DNA from 2 places in the Paenibacillus sp. ATY16 genome. Region 1 is predicted to be linked to the other one. Evidence: riboswitches for the same ligand, from Rfam matches in the RefSeq annotation. Region 1 holds a riboswitch; the other holds the start of a gene.
The links. Region 1 has a riboswitch for cobalamin ahead of CFI03_RS22895 (ABC transporter substrate-binding protein). Riboswitches for the same ligand answer to the same signal wherever they lie in the genome.

Region 1 (5,153 bases):
AAGCGGAAGGCGGGTGAGCCGTATGGACGATAAGGGAATTACGATCGATTTATCCGTGCAAGGGATGAGCTGCACCGCTTGCGCGGCCAGAATAGAGAAGAATGTCGGAAAAATGCCAGGCGTTGAAGCCGTAGCGGTCAGCTATTCGGCACGTACGGCCTGGGTGCAATATAAGCCTGGAATGATTGAACCGTCAGCCATCATGCAGCAGATCGCCAAGCTTGGCTTTAAAGCGGATCTGCCCGAAAATGCGAAGGAAGGCTTCGAGAAGGAACGAAGCCGGCTTCGGCTGAGATTGATCATCTCCATGATTCTTACTGCGCCTTTGCTCTCGGCGATGGTACAGCATCTGGCTCCGTTTGCCAGGATAGAGCTTCCCGAGCTTCTGACCAATCCGTGGCTTCAACTGGTTCTTGCGACCGTAATACAGTTCGTCATAGGTCTGCCGTTCTATATCGGGGCCTATCACGCTATCCGGTCGCGGGCGACCAATATGGATGTCCTGGTGGCAACCGGAACCTCGGCTGCTTATTTGTACAGCCATTTTCTCGTATTTAATGCGGATCGAACCGCTTTGTATGCCCATGAGGTTCCTCTCTATTTCGAGACATCCGCAGTCGTTATAACGGCCGTGCTGCTTGGCAAGTTCATTGAAGCCTCGGTTACTTCGCGCGCGCAGCAGGATGCCTCGGGATACAGCAAGCTGCTGAACACGGTAGTAAAAGTGGAGCGGGCCGGCGTTGAAATGGAGATCAAAACGGAATTTGTCCGGGAGAACGATTATGTGCTTGTGCCTGCCGGACAGATTATTCCCGTTGACGGCGTTATAACTAACGGAGAGTCGGAAATTAATGAATCCTTGTTGACGGGCGAGAGCGTTCCGCTTGCCAAGCGTCCCGGCGACCAGGTATGGGCGGGAACCCGGAATGAAAGCAGCAGCCTCCGAATCCGCACCACCGCTGCCGGTTATGCTACCATGTTAAGCCGTATTGTTGATCTCGTCAGGCAGGCGCAACGTTCGAAGTCGCTGATTCAACGGCAGGTCGATTCGGTATCGGCTTGGTTTGTACCGGCGATGCTGCTTCTCTCGTTAGGCACTTTTGTTATTTGGGTTACGGCTGTGGATCCGGGCAATTGGACGATGGCCTTCCGTTGCGCCGTCGCGGTAGTGTTGGCGGCTTGCCCATGCGCGCTTGGACTCGCGACTCCGATTTCCCTTGTCGTAGCCTCGGGGCGTCTCGCCAAAAGAGGGATTGTGGTGAAGGAAGCGGGTGCGCTTGAACGCCTGGCACAGCTTGATATGCTCGTGCTTGACAAAACGGGAACTTTAACCGAAGGAAAACCGAAGATTGGCAGCATACACGTTACGCAAGGAAGCAAGCAAGGGCTTTTGAGGCTTGCAGCCGCCGTTGAAGCCAATTCGACTCATCCGCTTGCCGTCGCCATTCGGGCGGAGGCCGTGCAGACCGGCCTCGTTCCTCCTGCCGCAACCGATTTCTCCTATACGACAGGCAAAGGGGTAGAAGCATTGGTGGAGCAGAGAAGAATCGGAATCGGCAATGCCGGGTTTGCCGCACTGAAAAAGTGGGGCATCGGCAGTCCAGCTATTCAAAGATTCGCGGAAGAACGCCAGAAGCTTGGGGAAACGGTGTTATACGTAGCGGATAATAACCGGGTAATCGGAGCTATCTCCTTCATCGATGCGGTAAAGGCTTTTGCCAAGCCGGCCGTGACGCAGCTTCGGAAAGCAGGAGTAACCGTGGTTCTGGCAACGGGAGATCATCCTGCGCCTGCCTTGAGCGCGGCCCAAACGGCGGGAATCGATCCTTCGAAGGTCTATGCCAATATGCTGCCTGAAGATAAATTGGAACTGGTTGACCGCCTGAAGGAGCAGGACTACAAGGTCGGAATGGCCGGCGACGGCTGGAATGACGCTCCGGCACTAGCCGCGGCGGATGTAGGCCTCGCGATGGGAGACGGTACGGATGCGGCGTTAACAGCCGGTCACATTACGCTACTCCAGCCCCGGATGACCGCTATTCCGGAGGCTTTGCTGATCAGCCGCCTAACGGTTCGCAATGTCCGGCAAAATCTGACGTTTGCTTTTATCTATAACGCGCTTATCATTCCATTCGCCGCTTGCGGAATGCTTCAGCCATGGATGGCCGGTACGGCAATGGCGTTCAGTTCGGTGTCGGTGGTGGGCAACGCCATCCGACTTGGAGCAAGATTAAGAAGAGCTGCTGGACAATTCTAGAATATGGGTGGTATAGTTACGTTGGTCGAAAACGAATAAATCATGGAACAGGTGCTGCAGGAGCCGACAGGCTGTTGCAAGCTTAATAGGGAAGTCCGGTTAAAATCCGGCACGGACCCGCCACTGTAAGAAGCGGTCTAATTTTAATTAGACCCGTGTGCCAGCTTACGTCACTGAATGCAATATTCGGGAAGACGCTGGCGCTACTGCTTCGAGTCAGGAGACCTGCCTGTTCGCATAACGCTGTACCTACGCGGAATTAGGGAAGTGTTGGAATGAGGGAACCCGTCTTTCTTTGCACGCATGCAAAAAAAGGCTTCCGGCATTTCCGGCACCTTTGCCGGGAATGCCTTTTTTTGTTTTCGATTCAAGATAAATAGAAGGGGTGCTTGGAAACAATGGTTGGGAGAAACAAAAGATTGTCGAAATTAATGCTGGCCATGCTGATGGCCGCAATTCTGGTCTTTATGGCGGCATGCGGCGCTAACAAAGCGAACACGAACGATGCGGGGAATGCGGGCGCGTCGGCATCGCCGGTTCAAAGCGAACAGCCGGCCGAAAGTCCGGCAGCCGCAGCGGAGACGGTATATCCGTTCAAGGTGACGGATGCTACTGGAACGGAATTGACGTTTGAGAAAGCTCCAGCGAAGGTCGTATCTCTCGCGCCAAGCGAGACGGAAGTTCTTTATGCGGTTGGCGCAGGCGAAGAAGTAGCCGGCGTTGACAGCTACAGCAATTATCCGGAAGAAGCGGCGTCCAAGCCTAAAGTAGGCGACATGACGACCAATATCGAAGCAGTCGCGGCTCTTAATCCCGATCTTGTAGTGGCTTCCTCTTCGATGAATACCGATGCGGTCGAGCAGCTTCGCAAGCTGAACATTACGGTTCTTGCAACGGATCCTAAAACTTACGATGAAACAATTGCCAAAATCGAGACAATCGGTAAAATAATGAATAAGAACACGGAAGCCGCGCAAGTCGCAACGCATATGCGCGATGTGAAGCAGCAGGTGACGGATGCCGTGAAGGACGCTCCGAAAAAGCTGGTTTACCTGGAATTCTCGCCAGGCTGGACGGTTGGTTCCGGCACATTCCTGGATGAACTGCTTACGATTGCCGGCGGAACGAACGTGGGCGCTTCGCAAGCAGGCTGGTATGAAGTTAGCGCGGAAGAAGTCGTGAAGCAAAACCCTGAAATTATCCTTTATCCTGATCTGGGAGAGGATCCGAATCCAATCGTTACCGGAATTAACAGCCGTCCGGGCTGGGATGCGATTGATGCGGTGAAGAACAAGCAGATGTTCGAAGTTGGCAATGACGAGACTTCGCGAGTAGGTCCGCGTCTTGCGGATGCCCTGCTGCAGGTTGCGAAAGCTCTTCACCCGGATCTTGTGAAGTAAGATGAAAAGAAAATTAGCGGTCTATGGAGGAGCAGCTTTGCTCCTTCTTGCTGTTTCTATCGTTCTAAGTTTGTCGATTGGGTCCTCCATGATTCCGTTTGCCGATGTATGGGGAATCCTCTTGCATCAGCTTCCTTGGACGGATGACGCCGGCAGTCATTGGAGTACCGGAGAGATCGCGATTGTGACGCAGGTCAGATTGTCACGCGTGCTGCTAGGCGTGCTTGTTGGCGCTTGCCTCGGGCTTGCCGGAGCGGGCTTTCAAGGCGTGCTTCGCAATCCGCTTGCCGATCCGTATACGTTAGGGGTATCATCCGGCAGCTCGGTAGGGGCGGCTTTTCTTATTTTGTTTGGTTATCAGGCCGTGCTGGGCGAATGGACGATTCCAGTTGTTGCTTTTATGACGGGAACGCTGACGCTGCTCGGCGTCTTTTTCCTGGCGCGCAGCAGGGGCGTCATGCAGATAGAGACATTGATCCTGTCCGGTGTCATCATTCAATCCTTCTTAGGCGCGTTTGTATCGTTTATGGTATCGATGTCCGACGAAGTCATTAACCAGATTCTGTTCTGGCTGATGGGGTCTCTGGCGATGAAAAACTGGGCGGACGTCTATATCGTGCTTCCGTGCTTGGTGATTGGCCTGCCGATTTTGATTGCATACGGACAAGCGCTGAATCTTTTTGTGCTTGGCGAGAGGCATGCGGCGCATCTGGGAATCCGGGTTGAACGGACAAAGCTGATCGTCCTGATCGGCTCGACGCTGCTTACCGCGGCGGCGGTGTCGGTCAGCGGAGTTATCGGCTTCGTAGGCTTGGTGGTGCCGCATCTCATCCGGTTAATGGTTGGTCCCGATTACCGGCTGCTGATTCCGCTCTCGGCGATTGGCGGAGGCATATTCGTGTTATGGTCCGATACGCTTGCAAGAATAGCCCTTGCCCCGAAAGAAATACCGCTTGGGGTCGTAACCGCTTTGCTAGGCGCGCCATTCTTCGCGTATCTGCTGTACCGGCGCAAAAAAGGACAGGAGGGCTATTCATGATCTCGGTTCAACATGTGAGCAAGAAAGTTAACGGCCGTTCTGTCCTGGAGAACCTCTCGTTTACGCTGGAGCCTGGCCGTATTCATGGCATTATCGGGCCAAACGGCGTAGGAAAGTCAACGCTGCTGCAGCTATTATCCGGCGTGACAAAGCCTTCTTCGGGCGATGTCAGCTTATCCGGCGTGAATCTGTCGAATTTTTCCCGCAAAGCGCTCGCGAGACGTTTGGCGGTTCTGCAGCAAGGCGGGTTACCCCCAGCTGGCTTTACCGTCCGCCAAGTGGTTGAAATGGGGCGTTTTCCCTATCAGAATTGGTTTGGCGATGAACGGGAGGATCATTCGGCGCTGATTGACTATACGCTGGAGTCGATGGGGCTGACGCCTTTGTCTAACCGGCCGCTTGATCAGCTAAGCGGCGGGGAGCGTCAGCGGGTAGCTCTAGCGAAGGTGATGGTGCA
Region 2 (5,153 bases), on a different contig from region 1:
AACGGTATAACCCTTGTTGATCGTCAATTTGTCAACGGATAAGGTTACGTACTTCGTTGGCGGAGGATTGCTTCCTCCACCGTCTACAACAATCGTGCTTTCAGCGAAAGCAACATAATCCGTAAAATGATTCGTCTTGATAATCAGATCAGAGCCGTTATCGTACGCGTATTCATTCTTGCCGCTTGCTTGACCGAGCGCATCGTTGGCGAATTTCGCAATCGAAGTGGCAACGCCGCCCTCGATATACGCAACGCTTTTGCCGCTCATCCCTTTAAGCGTCAAGGTAACGAACTGATTAAATTGCACGCGCGAGCTTCCGCCCATCGAAAAGGCAACTGCTACTTGATCCAGTTTTTTACCGCTTGCAACTATGGTCTTAATTTGATTTTGCAAGGCGGAATCGGAAGTATTTAACGTAGTAAGTAAATGAATGCCTGCTGAATCCCCGGATGTCACTTGCGTATCTTGCGGAATCAGGATGGAATTATTTCCTTTTACTGCATCAATCTGCGGCAGCGCGGTATTAAGTGGTAGACTAAGCTTTACACCGGATGTTTTACCGGCAGGAATAGAGATCCCTATTTGTTTGCCGCTGTCTGCCGATGTAACCGGAATGCGGTAATCAGCCGAATCATCCGGAACCGCTACTTGCGGCGTATTGCCTGCTGGGAGCGTCAGGTCACCGGGATTAGCCGGTTGTTCGGTAGATAGCGTGACATCCGTCATATCATAAAGCGATTTCTTCTGTTTCAGGAAACGGTCATAAGCAACCAAGGCATACGTACCTTGATCGGTCGCCATTCCGTTGACGCCACCCGTCTTGGTATGACGGAAACCGCCATCAGGCAAAGCATAGAGTAAGAATGCATCAATCAGGGAATGGCCGTTCTTCACAAAGCGGGGATCCGAGTTGGAATCGATCCCTAATGCGCTAAGAGCAACAATGACCTGCGCAATGCTCTCGCTCGAGGAATAACCTCCGTCATTGCTGCTTTGCGACTTGGACAACCAAGCGACTGCACGGTCGGCAGCTGATTTGACATCAGGGTTACTGTTATAATAAGGAGCCAAAGCTTGAAGCGTCATAGCAGTCAGGTCCACGTCAACAAAGCTGCCAAAGCCCCATCCGCCTGCATTTTCGGTACCTTTCTTAATCTCCTTATCAACCATGTATTGAATAAGATTGGCTCTTGTGGACTGAACTTCTACTCCTGCTACGACAGGAATAGCGTAATTGTGGCTGTCCAGTGCCAGCAAGGCAAAGGTAGGTCCGTTTATGCCTTGAGCAATAACTTTATTGAAATCTGCCAGCTTCTCGAGTTGATTGTATCCACCGACATCCGTTACATCTTTGCCAATCGAGGTCAGCGCCAGGATAACTCTGGAGTGCTCGGTATATTTATTTGGGTCTAAAACATTTTGTTTATCTTGAACAGCCGCTACGACCTTTTTGTAATAAGCGTCATAGTAACCATCCGGCACTTGGTAGTTGCCGCGTGCCAAGGTTAGGACTGACCACTCGCCGTTTAACGTTCCGAAGACGGGATTGCTTACCGTTGATAATAGATAAGCCAGATTGCGGTCAACGTATTGGCTGACTGTGCCTGCAGCACTTGCCTTGTATATAACCGTATAGGTCTGCGTTGCCTGGTTACCCGCACCGTCCGCCGCTTTGATAACAATCGTATTCAAACCAGATACAAGATCAGCCGTATATTGTCCGCTGGATGGTTGCAGCAGGTTCCCGTTCAGCTTCACTTCAGGGTCGATTGTCTGCTGAACGTTATCCGTAACCGATACCGAGAACGGAAGCTGTTGTGCCGTTACGACCTGATTGTTAACAAATCCATTAACCGTGATGGAAGGAGGAGTTGTATCCTGAGCTCCTGCCAACTCTGTCAAAGCTGAATTAACTTCCTCTTGCGTACTTTCAATATTTTGTAATGTTGCATATGCATGTTCGTAAGCTGGACCAATCTTCTCATCATTCAGCAATTCCTGTTTGACAGGTGAGCTGTTAATTTCAGCTACCGCTTCCGTTAATCCATCCTTGTTGGCAAGTCGGATTTCTCCCCATTCGCTGCCAAGGTCCGTTCCGTATCCGTATACGGTAAATTGAACACGGATGACATCGCCGTTTTGCGGCTCATAATTTGAGAAGCCAACGGGAGGGAACGCATTATTTACGGCAAACATCCAACCGGACATATTGGTGTAGTCAAACTCTCCAAGCCAATTCTCATCCACTTTGCCGCCAAGCACCGCATGATTGTCTTCCAGCATCTTTGTAAGGTAAGCTGGAAGCTCAACCGGTCTAGAATCGCTATCTTTTACTTTGGATAAATAAAAAGCGCTATCGATCGATCCCGTATGCTTGTAATTCTCTTCCCCAAGAAGACGGTCGACCAAGGCAGCGCCATTGTCCCCTTCATAAAAAGGCACTTTCACGGGTTCTTTCATATAGCCCTGGCCAAGCGTAAACTTCTCCACATCCAGCGTGACGTAACCTTCCGGCGTATCTGCCGGGTCGGCATAAGACACACGGGCTGGCGTTGCCGCAACGGATAAAGTTACCGCTATAACAAGCAGCCATACTAACCATTTATTTTTTTTCATTACAAGCTCCCTTTCTATAAATCTCTCATTCTCTTGCATAACTACCCATCCACACAGCAAAAAACCCTCCAACTCGTGAAAGTTGAAGGGTTTGGTCAAGTAAACATGTCAAAATAAGCATGCATAATGAACACCCTCCTATCGCTCGTAGAATTGCGGTGTAAAAAAGAATCAGGCAGGTATTCTGGCTCGAGCGTCAATGCCTATGCACCCTTCCCGGTTGCCCAGTGGATATGCGCATAAACTCGTCTCTTACAGCGGCGGGACCGCGTGGGATTCTCACCCAACTTCCCTTTTAACCAATCCAATACCATCGCCTTAACCGGCGGAAGGTATCATTGGCACCTGATACTTATCTCGTATTCAATTTGCTTGCTCATCATAACGAATATTCTTCGTTTTGTCATGCTAAATTTTTCAATTCCATAGGCCTATTCTCTCAGCTGATCCCCGTGAAAGACCCGCAAAATAAACTCCCGGTCGGGTACATCCAGCTTTTCGTAGGAAGCAAGGAATGCCGAATTATCATATTCCGCCTCCTGCAATTGCACCTCAAAACCCTGCTCGCTCACCGTAACGATCGCGTACCTCGCGGTAGACTTATTGTTGCAGCCAAGGGAACCTGGATTCACAAACGTTTGTCTTTTGCTGACGAAATAATGTACCGGATGATGATGTCCGAATCCAATCAATGCGTCTTCGCAACCGTTGAACAGCTTTTCCAGATTGGATAGGCTTGGCTCAACGATTGGGCTAAACGGATCTTTGCTAATCGGATCGTTAAACTTGTCAGGCGCAATATGATAATGGGTAAAAAGCATCCTTCTGCCGTACGCTTCGGTCCGGATCATGCGAGGCATTCGTTCCAGCAGCGGGACAAACGACTTGTCCATTCTTTCCGCAATCCACCTATGATGCCGTTCCGAATGGTAATGGCTTTCCGGATAAGATTCACCCTTGATAATCGCGAGCACGGCTTCATCGTGATTGCCGGACACAAAGGATACATCCTCCCTGGAGAAAAGCGCATGAAGCACTTCATTCGTATCCGGTCCGATACCGATCATGTCCCCCAAGCAATAGATGGAGTCGATCTGTTGCAAAGTGTCGATCTCATGAAGGGCCGCTTTTAACGCAGGCATATTGCCATGGATATCCGTTATTAACGCAAACCTCTTGTTCATGCTCTCCACCCTTCCTGCTCGTTAGGCCGGCTTATTCCTTCGTGATGCTCCGGATCGAACCGTCTGCGGAGCCCACGATAACAAGGCTTGCCATATGGATAAACAATCCGTTGTCCACAACGCCGGGAATCCGGTTCAGGTCATCATGAAGCGCTTCCGGATCCGCAATAGCCCCAAACTCGCAATCCGCAATATAGTTGCCGTTATCGGTCACATACAGCTCATCGCCATTCTTGCGAAGCTTCGGTTCGCAGCCCAGCTTGCGAAGCTTCTTCACCGTCAGCTCGAACGCAAACGGAACGATTTCGACCGGCAGCGGGAATTTGCCGAGCTGCTTCACGTCCTTGCTCTCGTCCACGATAATAATCAGCTGCTTGCTTGCAGCCGCTACAATCTTCTCGCGGAGCAGAGCGCCGCCTCCGCCTTTGATTAAGTGCAGGGCAGGATCTACTTCATCCGCCCCGTCAATCGTCAAATCAAGCACGTCGACATCGGCAAACGGCATCATCGGAATGCCAAGTTCTTTCGCCAGCTGCTCGGATTGAACCGAAGTCGCGACCGCTTGGATGGATAACCCTTCTTCTTTCACCCGACGGCCAATTGCTTGAATCGCCCAATAGGCGGTAGAGCCCGTTCCAAGTCCTACTTTCATCCCGTCTTTAACGAGTTCAACTGCTTTTTCTGCTGCAATGCGTTTCGATTCCATGAGATCACCTTATTTATTTAGAATTTGTGCAAAGGATTTAATATTTAGTATAACAAAGCTATGAATGTTAGGAAATATAGGGCAGGTTTATATTCTTTATTAAATAAAAGGCACATTCCTGCTCGATCCGAGCGGGAATGTGCCTTTACGCATTATTTCTTTAAATAAACCATGCCGATATCGGGCAAGCTTTGTACACAGCCCTTCTTAACAATCTTATACCGCGAAGATATGATTGCCGATGTGAACAATTTGCTTGCGGGACCAGATCCACTTCGACGTAGCCGTCTTCGGATTAAAATAATACAACGCGCCTTGCGAAGGATCGTTGCCGCCAAGCGCATCAAGCGCGGCTTTGTAGGCTGTAGAATCCGGCTTCAACTTGTATTGGCCGTCATCTACCGCCGTAAATGCGCCGGATTGTTCGATGACGCCTTTAATGGTTTTCGGGAAGCCGTCTGCATCAAGACGATTTAATACAACCGCCGCAACGGCAACCTGGCCCTTGTAGGACTCTCCGCGCGCTTCCGCATAAACGATACGTGCCAGAAGATCGAGCTCTTCCTGATTTGCGGAGACCTTTTTCAGCTCGGTCCAGGTTTTCTCCTCCGCTACACCATCCGGTTTAAGTCCGTAATCCGCCT

Region 2: another riboswitch for cobalamin. It lies ahead of CFI03_RS28220 (S-layer homology domain-containing protein); the one in region 1 lies ahead of CFI03_RS22895 (ABC transporter substrate-binding protein).

Annotation. Positions count from the first base shown of each region.
Region 1 is NZ_NMOK02000037.1:557,190-562,342, reverse strand. It holds gene CFI03_RS22900 (heavy metal translocating P-type ATPase) at 23-2,257, shown strand; cobalamin riboswitch at 2,290-2,504, shown strand; gene CFI03_RS22895 (ABC transporter substrate-binding protein) at 2,677-3,657, shown strand; gene CFI03_RS22890 (FecCD family ABC transporter permease) at 3,659-4,696, shown strand; gene CFI03_RS22885 (heme ABC transporter ATP-binding protein) at 4,693-5,153, shown strand, end outside.
Region 2 is NZ_NMOK02000053.1:18,323-23,475, forward strand. It holds gene CFI03_RS28220 (S-layer homology domain-containing protein) at 1-2,619, opposite strand, end outside; cobalamin riboswitch at 2,777-2,955, opposite strand; gene CFI03_RS28225 (metallophosphoesterase family protein) at 3,051-3,803, opposite strand; gene rpiA (ribose-5-phosphate isomerase RpiA) at 3,835-4,509, opposite strand; gene CFI03_RS28235 (cell wall hydrolase) at 4,726-5,153, opposite strand, start outside.